DNA from 3 places in the Janthinobacterium sp. EB271-G4-7A genome. Region 1 is predicted to be linked to each of the others. Evidence: predicted binding sites of a transcription regulator. Region 1 holds the regulator's gene; each other region holds the start of a gene.
The links. Region 1 encodes LexA, which represses DNA repair genes until DNA is damaged. Its sites were predicted from a motif close to ACTGTATNNNNATACAGT; they were not measured.
Positions count from the first base shown of each region.

Region 2: the regulator LexA is predicted to act here: its motif matches at 2,191-2,208, upstream of dinB (DNA polymerase IV).
Region 3: the regulator LexA is predicted to act here: its motif matches at 3,350-3,367, upstream of IGS58_RS02285 (DNA topoisomerase IV subunit B).

Region 1 is NZ_JACYMI010000001.1:1,270,495-1,275,413, forward strand. It holds gene purF (amidophosphoribosyltransferase) at 1-1,110, shown strand, start outside; gene IGS58_RS05800 (cystathionine gamma-synthase family protein) at 1,154-2,395, shown strand; gene lexA (transcriptional repressor LexA) at 2,600-3,235, opposite strand; gene rpsF (30S ribosomal protein S6) at 3,511-3,900, shown strand; gene priB (primosomal replication protein N) at 3,921-4,220, shown strand; gene rpsR (30S ribosomal protein S18) at 4,246-4,536, shown strand; gene rplI (50S ribosomal protein L9) at 4,564-4,919, shown strand, end outside.
Region 2 is NZ_JACYMI010000007.1:263-5,181, forward strand. It holds gene IGS58_RS27585 (S9 family peptidase) at 1-2,073, opposite strand, end outside; gene dinB (DNA polymerase IV) at 2,259-3,413, shown strand; gene IGS58_RS27595 (recombination-associated protein RdgC) at 3,532-4,428, shown strand; gene IGS58_RS27600 (TonB-dependent receptor) at 4,564-4,919, opposite strand, start outside.
Region 3 is NZ_JACYMI010000001.1:490,726-495,644, forward strand. It holds gene IGS58_RS02280 (molecular chaperone HscC) at 1-1,274, opposite strand, end outside; gene IGS58_RS02285 (DNA topoisomerase IV subunit B) at 1,274-3,271, opposite strand; gene kdpF (K(+)-transporting ATPase subunit F) at 3,734-3,823, shown strand; gene kdpA (potassium-transporting ATPase subunit KdpA) at 3,823-4,919, shown strand, end outside.

The sequences.
Region 1 (4,919 bases):
ATCCAGGAAGCGACGACGGGCCTGAACCTGGACCCGGAAGCCATCTTCAAGGCCGTTACCGTGCTGAACCGCCGCGTCAAGGGTGGTTACGCCGCCGTCGCGCAAATCGCCGGCGTGGGCTTGCTGGCCTTCCGTGATCCGCACGGCATCCGCCCGCTGTGCCTGGGCATCAATGAAACGGAGCAAGGTCCGGAATACCTGATCGCTTCCGAATCCGTGGCCCTGGAAGGCATGGGCTTCCGCTTCGTGCGCGACATCGGTCCCGGCGAAGCCGTCTTCATCGATGCTGACAAGCAATTGCACAGCGCCCAATGCGCCGACAATGCCAGCCTGAACCCGTGCGTGTTCGAATTCGTCTACCTGGCCCGTCCCGACTCCGTCATCGACGGTGCCTCCGTGTACGCCACGCGCCTGAAAATGGGCGAGTACCTGGCCGAGAAGATCCGCGCCGAATTGCCAGGCGTGCATATCGACGTGGTCATGCCGATTCCCGATTCCTCGCGTCCGGCCGCCATCCAGCTGGCCATGGCGCTGAACATCGAGTACCGCGAAGGCTTCATCAAGAACCGCTATATCGGCCGTACCTTCATCATGCCGGGCCAGGCGGCGCGCAAGAAATCCGTGCGCCAGAAGCTCAACGCGATCCCGTCCGAATTCAAGGACAAGGTCGTGCTGCTGGTCGACGATTCCATCGTGCGCGGCACCACCAGCCGTGAAATCGTGCAGATGGCGCGCGAAGCGGGCGCGACGAAAGTCATCTTCGCCTCGGCTGCGCCGCCGGTGATCTACCCGAACGTGTACGGCATCGACATGCCGACGCGCGACGAACTGATCGCCTATGGCCGCACGACGGAAGAAGTGTGCCGCGAAATCACGGCCGACTACCTGGTGTACCAGGATATCGGCGCGCTCAAGCAGGCGATCGCCGACGTCAACCCGGCCCTGACCAACTTCGAAGCGTCGTGCTTCGATGGCGTGTACGTGACGGGCGACGTGTCGCAGGAATACCTGGACCGCCTGGAATATGCGCGCCACCATCCGAAGGCGGCAGCGCCCGAAGATACGCCGCGTTCCCAGCTGAACCTGAACCTGGCGACAACAGAAGCGTAATTATCTTGCCCGGCTAGCGCCGGGCTTTTTTTGCTCCGCGATCATGAACGATAAAAAAAACTACGGCTTTACCACCACCATCCTGCATAACGACCGCCGCAAGGGCATCGAGCACGGTTCCCTGCACAAGCCCGTGCATACTTCCGTTGCCTTCGGCTACGGCGATGCGCGCCAGCTCGCTTCCGTATTCCAGGGCAAGGAGCCCGGCTTCCGCTACGGCCGCCAGGGCAATCCGACCGTCTCCGCGCTGGAAGACAAGGTCAACAAGATGGAAGATGGCGTCGCCACGCTGTGCTTCGCCACCGGCATGGGCGCCATCGGCGCCGTGGTGCAGGCGCTCTTGCGCGCTGGCGACCATGTCGTGTCGTCGGCCTTTTTGTTTGGCAACACCAACAGCCTGTGGCAAACGGTGACGGGGCAGGGCGTCGCCGTGTCGTTCGTCGACGCCACGGACGTGGCCAATGTGGCCGCCGCCATCACGCCGCAAACGCGCATCGTGTTTGTCGAAACCATCGCCAATCCGCGCACGCAGATCGCCGACCTGGCGAAGATCGGCGCGTTGTGCAAGGAACGCGGCATTTTGTACATCGTCGACAACACGATGACGACACCCTACCTGTTCCGCCCGAAAGCCGTGGGCGCGGGCCTGGTGGTCAATGCGCTGACAAAATCCATCGGCGGCCACGGCAATGCCCTGGGCGGCAGCTTGACGGACACGGGGGTGTTCGACTGGACGCAGTATCCGAACATTTTCGACAATTACAAGAAGGCGGCGCCGGCGCAGTGGGGCATCGCGCAAATCCGCGCCAAGGCCTTGCGCGATTTCGGCGCCTCCCTGGGGCCGGAGGCGGCGCACCATATCGCCGTCGGCGCGGAAACCATGGCCTTGCGCATGGACCGTACCTGCTCGAACGCCCTGGCGCTGGCCACCATGCTGGCTGCCGACCCGCGGGTAGCGGCCGTGCATTACCCGGGCCTGGCCGCGCATCCGCAGCACGCGCTGGCAACGGATTTGTTCCGCAGCTATGGCTCGCTGTTCAGCTTTGAGCTGAAGGATGGCATCGATTGCTTCGATTTCCTCAATCGTCTCAATCTTGCCATTCCAGCGAGCAATCTCGGCGACACGCGCACCCTGGTCATTCCCGTCGCCCATACGATCTTTTACGAGATGGGCGCCGAGCGCCGCGCCAGCATGGGCATCGCCGAATCCCTGATCCGCGTGTCGGTGGGTATCGAGGATGAGGCGGACTTGCTCGAGGATTTCCGTCAGGCACTCGATGTATAAGTCGCCGGATAAATGAAAAGGGCCGCAACAGTCATGCTGTTGCGGCCCTTTGTTTTTCGCCGTTCAATGGTAATGTCTTCGTGCCTTCAGAAACCGTAGCGAGCAAGCCCAATATCGGGTTGAGTAGCGGAGCTGTACATTGGTACAGCGAGCAACGGATGCCCGAGAGTGGGCTGCGCAGTAGGTTTATGAGGGCGCGCTCAATCAATGCCAGCTGCGCATCAAGCCTACCGCCAAACCTTCCAGGGCGAATTCATCTTCCGGCGATACGGTGATGACCTTGAAGTCGGGGTTTTCCGGTAGCAATTCGATGACGGAACCCGTTTTCTTGTAGCGCTTGACGGTGACTTCGTCGCCGATGCGGGCGACGACGATCTGGCCATTCTTGGCGCTATCGACCTTCTTGACGGCCAATAAATCGCCATCCATGATGCCGGCGTCGCGCATGGACCAGCCGCGCACCTTCAGCAGGAAGTCGGGCTTGGCCGAAAACAGGGCGGGGTCCACGTTGTAGCTCGCTTCCAGGTTTTCCTGTGCCAGGATGGGCGAGCCTGCCGCCACCCGGCCGATCAGGGGCAGCGACATCAGCAGCGCTGCCGGCACTTTCGATGGCAGGGCTTCAGCGGCCGCGCCGATCAGGCGGATGCCGCGCGAGGTGCCGGGAGAAATCTCGATCGCGCCCTTGCGGGCCAGGGCCTGCAAATGCTCTTCGGCCGCGTTGGCCGATTTGAAACCCAGTTCATTGGCGATTTCGGCACGGGTGGGAGGAAAGCCCGTGTTTTCAATCGCGTCCTTGATCAGGTTCAGGATTTGTTCTTGTCGTGCTGTCAGCTTGATCATGAGCGGTGGGTGCATACTAAAATGCTGTCTATATGAACAGTCTGTATTTTTGTACAGTATCGCCCACTATGCAAGGGGATTTCCGTGTTTTAGGCGAATTTCGCAAGAAATACTTGTCCATGGGCGGAAAGCACGGTGGCGCGCGGGCTTTTCGGGCGCTTGTGGAAGGAATGATTGAAACGTTTGCAAAAGGCGGTTATAATCTTCGGCTGACCTTCCCACACCCGTCTTGACGCCGGGGTGGGCGATTATCAATCCGACCTGAAGGAGTTTGCATGCGTCATTATGAAATAGTCTTTATCGTCCATCCGGACCAAAGCGAGCAAGTGCCCGCGATGATCGAACGCTACAAAGCCAGCGTAACCACCCGCGGCGGTTCGGTTCACCGCGTGGAAGATTGGGGCCGCCGTCAAATGGCTTACTCGATCCAAAAGCTGCCTAAAGCACACTACATCTGCCTGAACATCGAATGCGACAACGAGACCCTGGTCGAGTTGGAAACAGCATTCAAATTCAATGATGCCGTGTTGCGTCACCTGACCGTTAAAATGAAGAAAGCTGAAACAGCTCCTTCGCCGATGATGAAATCGGTACAACGCGAAGACGCGGCCAAAAGCCACCGCACCGAAGCACCAGCAGCCGCTCCAGCCGCAGCAGCAGCTTAATTCTTGACCAGGATCGTGCGCTGAACCAGCTACAAGTCACCGCCATCATTGCCGAGCGCGAAATATTGCGCTATACCCCGGCAGGGCTGCCGATTGTGAATGCAGTATTGCAACACAGTTCGCAGCAGATGGAAGCAGGGATTGCCCGTTTGACCGAGTTTGATGTTGCCGCGCTAGCCGCTGGCGAAATTTCAGGCAGGTTCAGTCAGGCAAGCTTGGGCGGGGTGTATCAGTTCACGGGTTTCCTGGCCAGGAAGAGCCGCAACAGCAAGAGTTTGGTGTTTCACATCATTGATTTTAGTGCAGTCAATTCTGACTAGCGCATTTTAGATACAGGAGCCTGACATGGCATTCGGTAAAAAGTTCGACAAAAATAAGCTCAAGCTTAAAGAAAAACGCAAACAGCAAAACCCGTTGTTCAAACGCAAGAAGTTCTGCCGCTTCACCGCAGCTCACGTTGAGCAAGTCGACTACAAAGACGTCGACACGCTGAAAGACTTCGTCCAAGAAAACGGCAAGATCATGCCAGCACGCCTGACCGGTACCAAAGCGCACTACCAGCGCCAAGTTGACACCGCAATCAAGCGCGCTCGCTTCCTCGCGCTGCTGCCATACACCGATCTGCACCACGCTTAATCGGTCAGATATTCCTGGAGAAGAACTATGCAAATCATTCTGTTAGAAAAAGTTGTTAACGTCGGTAACCTCGGCGAAGTCGTCAAAGTCAAAGACGGTTACGCACGTAACTTCCTGATCCCGCAACGCCTGGCACGTCGTGCTACGGCAACCGCTGTGGCTGAATTCGAAGTCAAGCGCGCCGAACTGGAAAAAGCTGCTGCCGCCAAACTGGCCGCATCGCAAGCCCAGGGCGAAAAACTGAGCGGCCTGACCGTTCAAGTTGCTCAAAAAGCTGGTGTTGATGGCCGTCTGTTCGGTTCCGTCACCAACTTCGACATCGCTGAAGCGCTGACCAAGCAAGGTTTTGCTGTTGAAAAAGCACAAATCCGCATGCCTACCGG
Region 2 (4,919 bases), on a different contig from region 1:
GTGGCCGGCGCCCATATTCGTTTTCAGCAGCAGGGGATTGCCATCCGTTTTGTACGCGCGCAGCTTGGCCACATACTTGGCCGGTTCCCAGTACATGACCTGGCTGTCGTTGAGGCCCGTCGTCACCAGCATGGCTGGGTAATTCTTGCGCGCAATGTTGTCGTACGGAGAGTAGCTGAGCATGTAGTCGTAGGCCGTCTTCTGGTTCGGGTCGCCCCATTCCAGGTACTCGCCCGTCGTCAGCGGCAGGCTGGCGTCCATCATGGTGTTCATCACGTCGACAAACGGCACGGCCGCATGCACGGCGTGGAACAGGTCCGGGCGCATGTTGACGACGGCGCCCATCAGCAAGCCGCCCGCGCTGCCGCCCTGGATGATCAGGCGGTTCGGGCTGGTCCATTTTTCGCGCACCAGGTAGTCGGCGCTGTCGATGAAGTCATTGAAGGTGTTTTTCTTCTTCATCAGCATGCCGTCTTCATGCCAGGCTTCGCCCATGTCGGTGCCGCCGCGGATATGCGCCTGCGCATAGATGACGCCACGGTCCAGCAGGCTGATGCGGCTGATGGCAAAACTGGCTTCCGTGGAAATGCCATACGAACCATACGAGTACAGCAGCAGCGGCGCGGAACCGTCGAGCTTGACGCCTTTCTTGTAGACGATCCACAGCGGTACTTGCACGCCATCGCGCGCCTTCACCCACAGGCGCTGCGTGGTGTAGCGGCTGCCGTCAAAGCCGCCGACGATTTCCTGCTGCTTCAGCACCGTGCGCTTGCCGTCTTGCATGCTGACGTCGATGACGGTGGGCGGCGTGACGGGCGACTGGTAGGACATGCGAAATTGCGTGGAGGAAAATTCCGGCGTACCGACGGATGTCGCCAGGTAGACGGGGTCGTCGAACTGCACCGTTTTCCAGTTTTTATGCGCGAAATCAAGGATGCGCGCGCGGTTCAGGGCACGGGCCTTTTCCATCACCACCAGGTAGCCCTGGAAGACGTCGATGGACTGGATCACGGCATCCTTGTTGTGCGGCACGACGGGTTTCCAGTTCTGCGGCTGCGGCGCGGACAGCGGCGCGCTGACGACACGGAAATTCTTCGCCTCCTTGTTGGTCAGAATATACAGCTGGCCATCGCGGTGCTCGATGCCGTAGCGGTGTCCTTTTTCACGTTTCAGCACGGATTGAAAGGTGCCTTGCGGCGTGCTCGTTGGCAGCAGCAGCACTTCGCTCGTATCCGTGCTGCGCGCGGTGAGCACAAAGTAGCGATGGTCGCGCGTGCGGCTCACGCCGATGGCGAACTGTTCCACCGGCTCGTGGTAGACCTGCTGCAAGGTGCCGCCCAGCGGCAGGCGGAACAATCGGTCCGCGCGCTTGGTCGTGGCGTCTTCCTGCGTCAGCATCAGGGTGGCGTTATCCGCCGCCCAGGCCAGCGATGTCACGCGCGGCATGCTGTCGCCCAGCAACTTGCCCGTCTTCAAATCCTTGACATGCAGCTCGTACTGGCGGAAACCCGTCGTGTCGGTGGTGTAGGCCAGCAACTGTTCATTCGGGCTGATGCTGAATGCGCGCACGGCAAAGAACTTCTGGCCTTCGGCCAATTGATTCTGGTCCAGCAAGATTTCCTCAGCCGCCTGCGCATCGTAGGCGCCGTTCTTGCCGACGGGGCGGCGGCAGTGAATCGGGTATTGTTTGCCCGCTTCCGTGCGCGTGTAATAGTAGAAATTGCCCTGGCGCGCAGGCACGGACAGGTCCACTTCCTGCATGCGGCCCTTGACCTCCGCAGTCACCTTGTCGGCCAGCGGCTGGATCGGGGCCGTGACGGCGGCCGTGTAGGCGTTTTCCGCATTCAGGTAATCGATCACGGCAGGATCGGTTTTCTTTTGCAGCCAGCGGTAGTCGTCCGTGACGACCGTGCCGTGGCGCGTTTCCTGCCACGCCGTCCTGGCGGCGACAGGCGCGGTGGCGAGGGGGCTGGTGTCGGCCAGCGCGGATGGCGATAGCGTGGACAGCAGCAGGGCCGGCAGGATGGATAACCAGGCGGACCGGCGGCGCGAAGCGTGATGTGCTGTGGACAAGGCAACTCCCTAGGTTTCGTTGTTGTGCAGCGATTCTATTCTTGCTAAATAGAAAAGCCAATCATGATTTCAGTCAATACCGTTCCGGCGCTTGCATCCACGGACATTTGCAGTGATACTGTATATAATTACAGTATCCGACAGCATCCCGCCGCGAGGTGCCCTTGACCACATCTGCCCTTACATTGCCTGAAACCCGCCGCTGGATTGCCCACCTGGACATGGATGCCTTCTTTGCCTCAGTGGAACTATTAAAATATCCGGAACTGCGCGGCGAAGCCGTCGTCATCGGCGGCGGGCGCTTGCAGCAGCCCGTGCTGCAGGAAGACGGCACGCGGCAGTTTGCGCGCATGCGCGATTATGTGGGGCGCGGCGTCGTCACCACGTCGACCTATGCGGCGCGCGCGTTTGGCGTGTTTTCCGCCATGGGCATCATGAAGGCGGCCAAGCTGGCGCCCGACAGCATCCTGCTGCCGGCCGACTTCGAGGCTTACCGCGAGTATTCGGCGCGCTTCAAGCAGGCCGTGGCCCAGTTGTGCCCCATCATCCAGAACGTGGGCATCGATGAAATCTATGTCGACCTGACGGAGTATGGCGAGCAGGCGCCGGCCATGGCGGCGCGCCTGAAGGCGGCCGTGTCCGAGGCGACGGGCCTGTCGTGCTCGATTGGCCTGGCGCCCAACAAATTGCTGGCAAAAATCTGTTCCGACCTGGAAAAACCGGACGGTCTCACCATTTTGCAGCCCGAGGATATCGAAGCGCGCGTGTGGCCCTTGCCGGCGAAAAAGATCAATGGCATCGGCCCGAAGGCGACGGCCAAGCTGGAGGCCCTGGGCATAGTCACCATCGGCGAGCTGGCACGGGCCGACATGGCCATGCTGCGCACGCAGTTTGGCGACTTGTACACGGGCTGGCTGCGCCAGGCGGCGCTGGGCATCGATGACCGGCCTGTGCAGACGAGCCGGGAAACCAAGTCCGTCAGCCGCGAAACGACGTTCGAGCGCGACTTGCAGGTGGTGCGCGACCGCGCCACCCTGTCGGAAAAGCTGGAAAGCCTGTGCACGCGCGTGGCGGGCGACCTCGACAAGCAGTCGCTGGCGGGGCGCACGGTGGGCATCAAGCTGCGCTTCGAGGATTTCAGCACCGTCACGCGCGACATCACCTTGCCCAGCGCCACGGCGGACGCGGCCGCCATCCTGCGCGCCAGCCGCGATTGCTTGCGGCGCGTGCCATTTGAAAAGAAAATCCGCCTGCTGGGCGTGCGCATCTCGACCTTGTCCGATCCGGCCATCGTGACGCGGCAGGCGCCCGCCCAGGCGGAGCTGTTTCCCGCCCTGTAGCGGCATTCCCCATGCATCAACAACACCGCGCCAGTCCGCGCTTTTGACGGCATTCCCGTGTCGAAAGTGTAGAATGGCGTTCCCCTGGCACTACTGAAACAAACGGAAGACAAAAACTATGTGGTTCAAGAATCTTCAGATTTACCGCCTGCCCGCACCATGGGCCTATACGCCAGAACAACTGGAAGAGGCCTTGTCCTCGAACAAATTTACGCCGGCGACCAGCATGGATCTGATGCGCCAGGGCTGGGATACGCCACGCCCGAACGGCGGCCTGGTCCATGTGGTCAACAAGCAGATGCTGATCTTGCTGGGCACGGAAAAGAAACTGCTGCCAGCGACCGTCATCAATCAGGTGGCCAAGGCCCGCGCTGCCGAGATGGAAGAAGCACAAGGCTTTGCGCCTGGCAAGAAAGCCATGAAGGAATTGAAGGAACGCGTGGCTGACGAGTTGCTGCCGCGCGCCTTCAGCATCCGCAGCAACGTCTGGACGTGGATCGACCCCGTCAATGGCTGGCTGGTGGTCGATGCCGCCAGCCCGGCAAAGGCCGATGAAGTCATCAAGCTGCTGTTGAAAGCCGTCGACAAGCTGCCGCTGGAAAGCCTGCGCGTGCAGCGCTCGCCCGTGGCGGTGATGACGGAATGGCTGCAGGCCGACGATGCGCCTGCCGGCTTCACGGTCGACATGGATACGGAATTGCGCGCCACGGGCGAAAGCAAGGCCACCGTGCGCTACGTGCGCCACACCCTGGAAGCGGACGACGTGCGCCGCCACATCGCGGCCGGCAAGCAGTGCACGCGCCTGGCCATGACGTGGAACGACAAGATTTCGTTTGTGCTGACGGAATCGCTGGCCATCAAGAGCGTCAAGCCGCTGGACGTGATCAAGGAAACGGAATCGAGCACGAAGAACGACGAAGAACGTTTCGACGGCGACGTGATGCTGATGACGGGCGAACTGAGCAAGCTGATGGCCGACGTGGTCGAGGCATTGGGCGGCGAAGCGACGGCGTAACAGCAGCCATGCTGCTACAAAAAAAGGAGCTGCGGCTCCTTTTTTTTCGCCTGTGCAATATGTTGCAACATAAAAAAGCGCCTTGCACGGTGAAGTGCAAGGCGCTTTCAGGACAATCTAATTTAAGACATCAAATTAGAACTTGTAGCTACCGGTGAAGTAGAACGAACGCATCATTGGATCGGCGTAGCGTGGATCGAAGCCAACCTGGTGGCCCGACGAAGCGCGCAGCGACAGAGGCGGTTCACGGTCAAACAGGTTCTTGATACCAGCGCGCAGCGTCACAGCCGAGTTGAAGGCATAGCGGCCTTGCAGATCGACGGTGGTGTACGAAGGAACTTCCAGACGGATCGTTTCCAGTTTCCTGGTATCGACGTTCAGTACCGAAGCGGCTGCATCGGTGTAGCCGTTACGATAGCTGACAACCATGGTGCTGGTCAGTTTGCCGGTTTCCAGGCTCATGTTCAGCTTGACCAGGTTACGGAACGTGA
Region 3 (4,919 bases), 780 kb from region 1:
GCCACCAGGCGCGACTCGCCCTGGAAGATGGCCACGTTGATTTCCTTCTGGTTGTCGTGGATGGTGGTGATGTTTTCCGTGCGCGAGACGGGCACCACGGAATTGCGCTCGATGATGGGCAGGTAGTGCCCGCCTTCATACTGGTTCGCGCCGACCTGGCGCGAAATGGAAATGCCCAGCGAGTACGGCGCCACGTCCGTCATGACCACTTCGTCGAGCGCCGCGTCGCGCATCTTGAGCCCCGCTTGCACGGCGGCGCCCAGCGCCACGGCTTCGTCCGGATCCAGGTGGATGGCGGGGAAGCGGCCGAACATGCGCGAGACGAGTTTGCGCACCAGCGGCATGCGCGTGGCGCCGCCGGCCAGCACTACTTCATTCAATTCCGCCGCGCGGATGGTGGCGTCGCGCAGCGCCCGTTCCACGGGCAGGCGCAGGCGGGCCAGCAGGGGCTCGCACAATTGCGCCAGTTTGTCTTCGCTGATCTCCCAGCTGTATTCCTTGTCCTGGTAGCGCGTGGCCATGCGCACGGATGGCTGGTCCGACAGCAGGCGCTTGACGCGCTCTGCCTCATCGCGCAGCAGCTGCTGCTGGCGCGGGTCGAACAGGCGGCTGCCGGCCGCATCGCGCAAACCGCTGCCTTCCGAAAAGGCGTCGACCAGCACGGTGACGAAGTCTTCGCCGCCCAGAAAATTGTCGCCGGCCGAGGCGCGCACTTCCATCACGCCTTCGAACAGCTCCAGGATCGACACGTCGAAGGTGCCGCCACCCAGGTCGAAGACGAGGAATTTGCTTTCCTGTTCCTTGTCGCGGATGCCGTAGGCCAGCGCGGCGGCCGTCGGCTCGTTCAGCAGGCGTTCCACGCGCAAACCCGCCAGCTGGCCGGCGATGCGCGTGGCCTTGCGCTGCGCATCGCTGAAATACGCGGGCACGGTGATGATGGCTTCCTCGACCTTGTGTCCCAAAAAGGCTTCGGCATCTTCCTTCAGTGCGCGCAGCACCATCGACGACAGCTCTTCCGGACGGAATTGCTGCGTGCCGAGGATGATCTTCTTTTCACTGCCCATGTAGCGCTTGAAGACGGCCGCCGTCAGCTGCGGGTGCGTCTGCAGGCGCTCGCGCGCGGCGCGGCCCACCAGCACGGTGCCGTCGTCGTCGATGCTGACGCACGACGGCGTCAGGTGTTCGCCGAGCGCATTCGGGATGATGGAAGCCTTGCCATCGCGCCAGATGGCGACCAGGCTGTTGGTGGTGCCCAAGTCGATACCGATGATCATCAGATATCCGCCTCCGCCTCATTGCCGTGTTCTTCGATCCAGGCGCGGCGTCCGGCCGCTTCGCCTTTGCCCATCAACATATTGAAGCGGGAAGCCGAGGCCATGTGGTCGACTTCACCGAGCGTGACTGGCAGCAAACGGCGCGTGTCCGGGTTCATCGTCGTTTCCCACAACTGCTCGGCGTTCATCTCGCCCAGGCCCTTGAAGCGCGAGATCGACCAGGCGCCCTGTTTCACGCCTTCCTTGCGCAGCTTGTCCTCGATGGCCAGCAGCTCGCCATCGTCGAGCGCATAGATTTTCTGCATCGGCTTCTTGCCGCGCGCCGGCGCATCCACGCGGTACAAAGGCGGGCGGGCGATGCAGATGTGTCCCTTGTTGATCAGGGCCGGGAAGTGCTTGAAGAAGAGCGTCAACAGCAGCACCTGGATGTGCGAGCCGTCCACGTCCGCGTCGGACAGGATGCAGATCTTGCCGTAGCGCAGGCCGGACAGGTCGGGCGTATCGCCCACGCTGTGCGGATCGACGCCGATGGCGACGGCAATGTCGTGGATCTCGTTATTCGCGAACAGGCGGTCGCGGTCCGTTTCCCACGAGTTCAAGACCTTGCCGCGCAGGGGCAGGATCGCCTGGAATTCCTTGTCGCGCCCCATCTTGGCCGAACCGCCCGCCGAGTCGCCCTCGACGAGGAACAGTTCATTGCGCGCGATGTCCGACGATTCGCAGTCGGTCAGCTTGCCCGGCAAGACGGCGACGCCCGAGGATTTTTTCTTTTCCACTTTTTGCAGCGAGCGCTGGCGCGACTGCGCCTGCTTGATCACGAGATCGGCCAGCTTCTTGCCGTAGTCGACGTGCTGGTTCAGCCACAGTTCCAGCGGCGGCTTGGTGAAGGTCGAGACGAGCCGCACGGCGTCGCGCGAGTTCAGGCGTTCCTTGATCTGGCCCTGGAATTGCGGGTCCAGCACCTTGGCCGACAGCACGAAGGAAGCGCGCGCGAACACGTCTTCGGGCAGCAGCTTCACGCCTTTCGGCAACAGCGAGTGCATTTCGACGAAGTTCTTCACGGCGCCGAACAGGCCGTCGCGCAAGCCCGATTCGTGCGTGCCGCCATTCGAGGTTGGGATCAGGTTGACATACGACTCGCGCACGATGGCGCCTTCTTCCGTCCACGCCACCACCCAGGCCGCGCCTTCGCCTTCGGCAAAGCCTTCAGAGTCCGGGCCCGCATACTGCGCGCCTTCGAACAGGGGAATCAGGGTTTCGCCATTCGATACCTGCGCCAGCGTTTCGGTCAGGTAGCCGCGCAAGCCTTCCGCGTACTGCCAGGTCTGCGTGTCGCCCGTCTTCGCGTTGGTGAGCGTCACGGTGACGCCCGGCAGCAGCACGGCTTTCGAGCGCAGCAGGCGTTGCAGCTCCGTTTGCGAGATGTTGGGCGAATCAAAATATTTTGCGTCGGGCCAGGCCGTGACGCGCGTGCCCGACTTCTTGCCGTCGCGCGGGGCGGGGCGGGAATTCAAGGGCTCGATCACGTCGCCATTCGCAAATACCATATGGTGCAAGCCGTTGCCGTCGCTTTCCTTGCGCCAGACGGTGATTTCCAGGCGCGTCGACAGCGCATTGGTGACGGACACGCCGACGCCGTGCAAGCCGCCCGAGAACGCATAGGCGCCGCCCGAACCCTTGTCGAACTTGCCGCCCGCGTGCAGCCGTGTAAACACGATTTCCACCGTCGGCACGCCTTCCTCCGGGTGCAGGCCGACGGGAATGCCGCGGCCATTGTCTTCGACGGTAATGCTGCCATCCGTGTTTTGCGTGACGGCGATATGCGTGCAATGACCGCCCAGCGCCTCGTCGGAGGCATTGTCGATCACTTCCTGAATGATGTGCAGCGGATTTTCAGTGCGGGTGTACATCCCCGGGCGCTGCTTGACGGGTTCCAGTCCTTTCAGGACACGGATGGATGATTCGCTGTAGTCGGATGCTGGTTTTTTAGTGGCCATACGTGTTCAAGCTAAGTAAAGACAGTGGTTGGAACGCCAGGCCAGGGCACTGCGGGCGCAATGACAGCGGCGGCGATAACTGTATGAATATACAGTATATCCCGTCCAGCGTCACTGGGGGAGGGCAGTGCGGCAGGCTTGGCGTCCTTGTGCGGACGCTCGCGCATTCTATCTTGATCGGCGGGCAATAGCGCTACTCCAAGGCAACAACAGTGCGCCGCGCGCGTGGTTTTGCGCCAATTGTGCTGGATTTTATGCGGTAAAGCCGCCGTTTTTACATCTTGTTTACAGCTGCCTCCCCAGTCTTTACGAATTTTTTAGACCCTTTTGGCTAATCTGCTCACTATCAAAACAAACCTGAATGAGGGTGGGAATGGATCTCGTGTATCTCGGCTTGATTGCCGTGTTTTTCGTCGTGGCGGCCGGCTTTGCCGTCGCCTGCGACAAATTAGGGAGCGTCAAATGAACGCGTTTTATGTGCTGGGCGCCGTCGTCTCGGCTGGCTTGCTCGTGTATTTGCTGGTGGCGCTGCTGAAGGCGGAGGAGCTGTGATGACGACGCAATCGATACTGTTATTGGTGGCTTTCCTCGCCGTGCTGCTGGCCGCCGGCTATCCGCTGGGCCTGTACATGGCCAGGGTGGCCGGCGATGGCCCCGTGCGCGGCCTGGGCTGGCTGCAAAAGCTGGAAAACCTGCTGTACCGCTGGTCCGGCCTTCCCGCCGACAAGGCCATGGGCTGGAAAAGCTATGCCATCGCCCTGATCGTCTTCAATACCGTGGGCGCCGTCTTCGTCTACGGCCTGCAGCGCCTGCAGGGCTTCCTGCCCTTGAATCCCCAGGGACTGGGCGCCGTCAGCCCCGATTCCTCGTTCAATACCACCGTCAGCTTCGTCGCCAATACCAACTGGCAGGGTTATGGCGGCGAACAGACCATGAGCTACCTGACGCAGATGCTGGGCATGGCCTGCCAGAACTTCTTTTCGGCGGCCACCGGCATCGCCGTGATCTTCGCGCTGGTACGCGGCTTCGCCTCGCGCTCGGGCAAGTCGATCGGCAATTTCTGGGTCGACCTGGTGCGCTCGACCCTGTACATCCTGCTGCCGTTGTCCCTGGCCCTGTCCGTCGTCTTCATGGGCGAAGGCATGATCCAGAATTTTTCCGCCTACAAGGAAGTGACCCTGCTCGACCACGTGGCGTATGAAACGCCGAAAGTGACGGCCGACGGCCAGCCCGTGCTGGATGCGGCCGGCAAGCCCGTGATGGAAGCGCAACTGGCGACGACGCAGACGATCGCCATGGGCCCTGTCGCGTCGCAGGAGTCGATCAAGCTGCTGGGCACGAATGGCGGCGGCTTCTTCAACGCCAATTCCTCGCATCCGTATGAAAACCCCACCGTGCTGTCGAACTTCCTGCAGATGCTGGCCATCTTCATCATCCCCGCCGGCCTGTGCTTCACGTTCGGCCGCATGGTGGGCGACATGCGCCAGGGCTGGGCCGTGCTGGCCGCCATGACCCTGATTTTTGTCGTCATGACGGCTGGCGTGATGAGCGCCGAGCAGCAGGCCAATCCCGCCCTGCAAGCCCTGGGCGTGGACCAGCAGGCCAGCAGCCTGCAATCGGGCGGCAATATGGAAGGCAAGGAAACGCG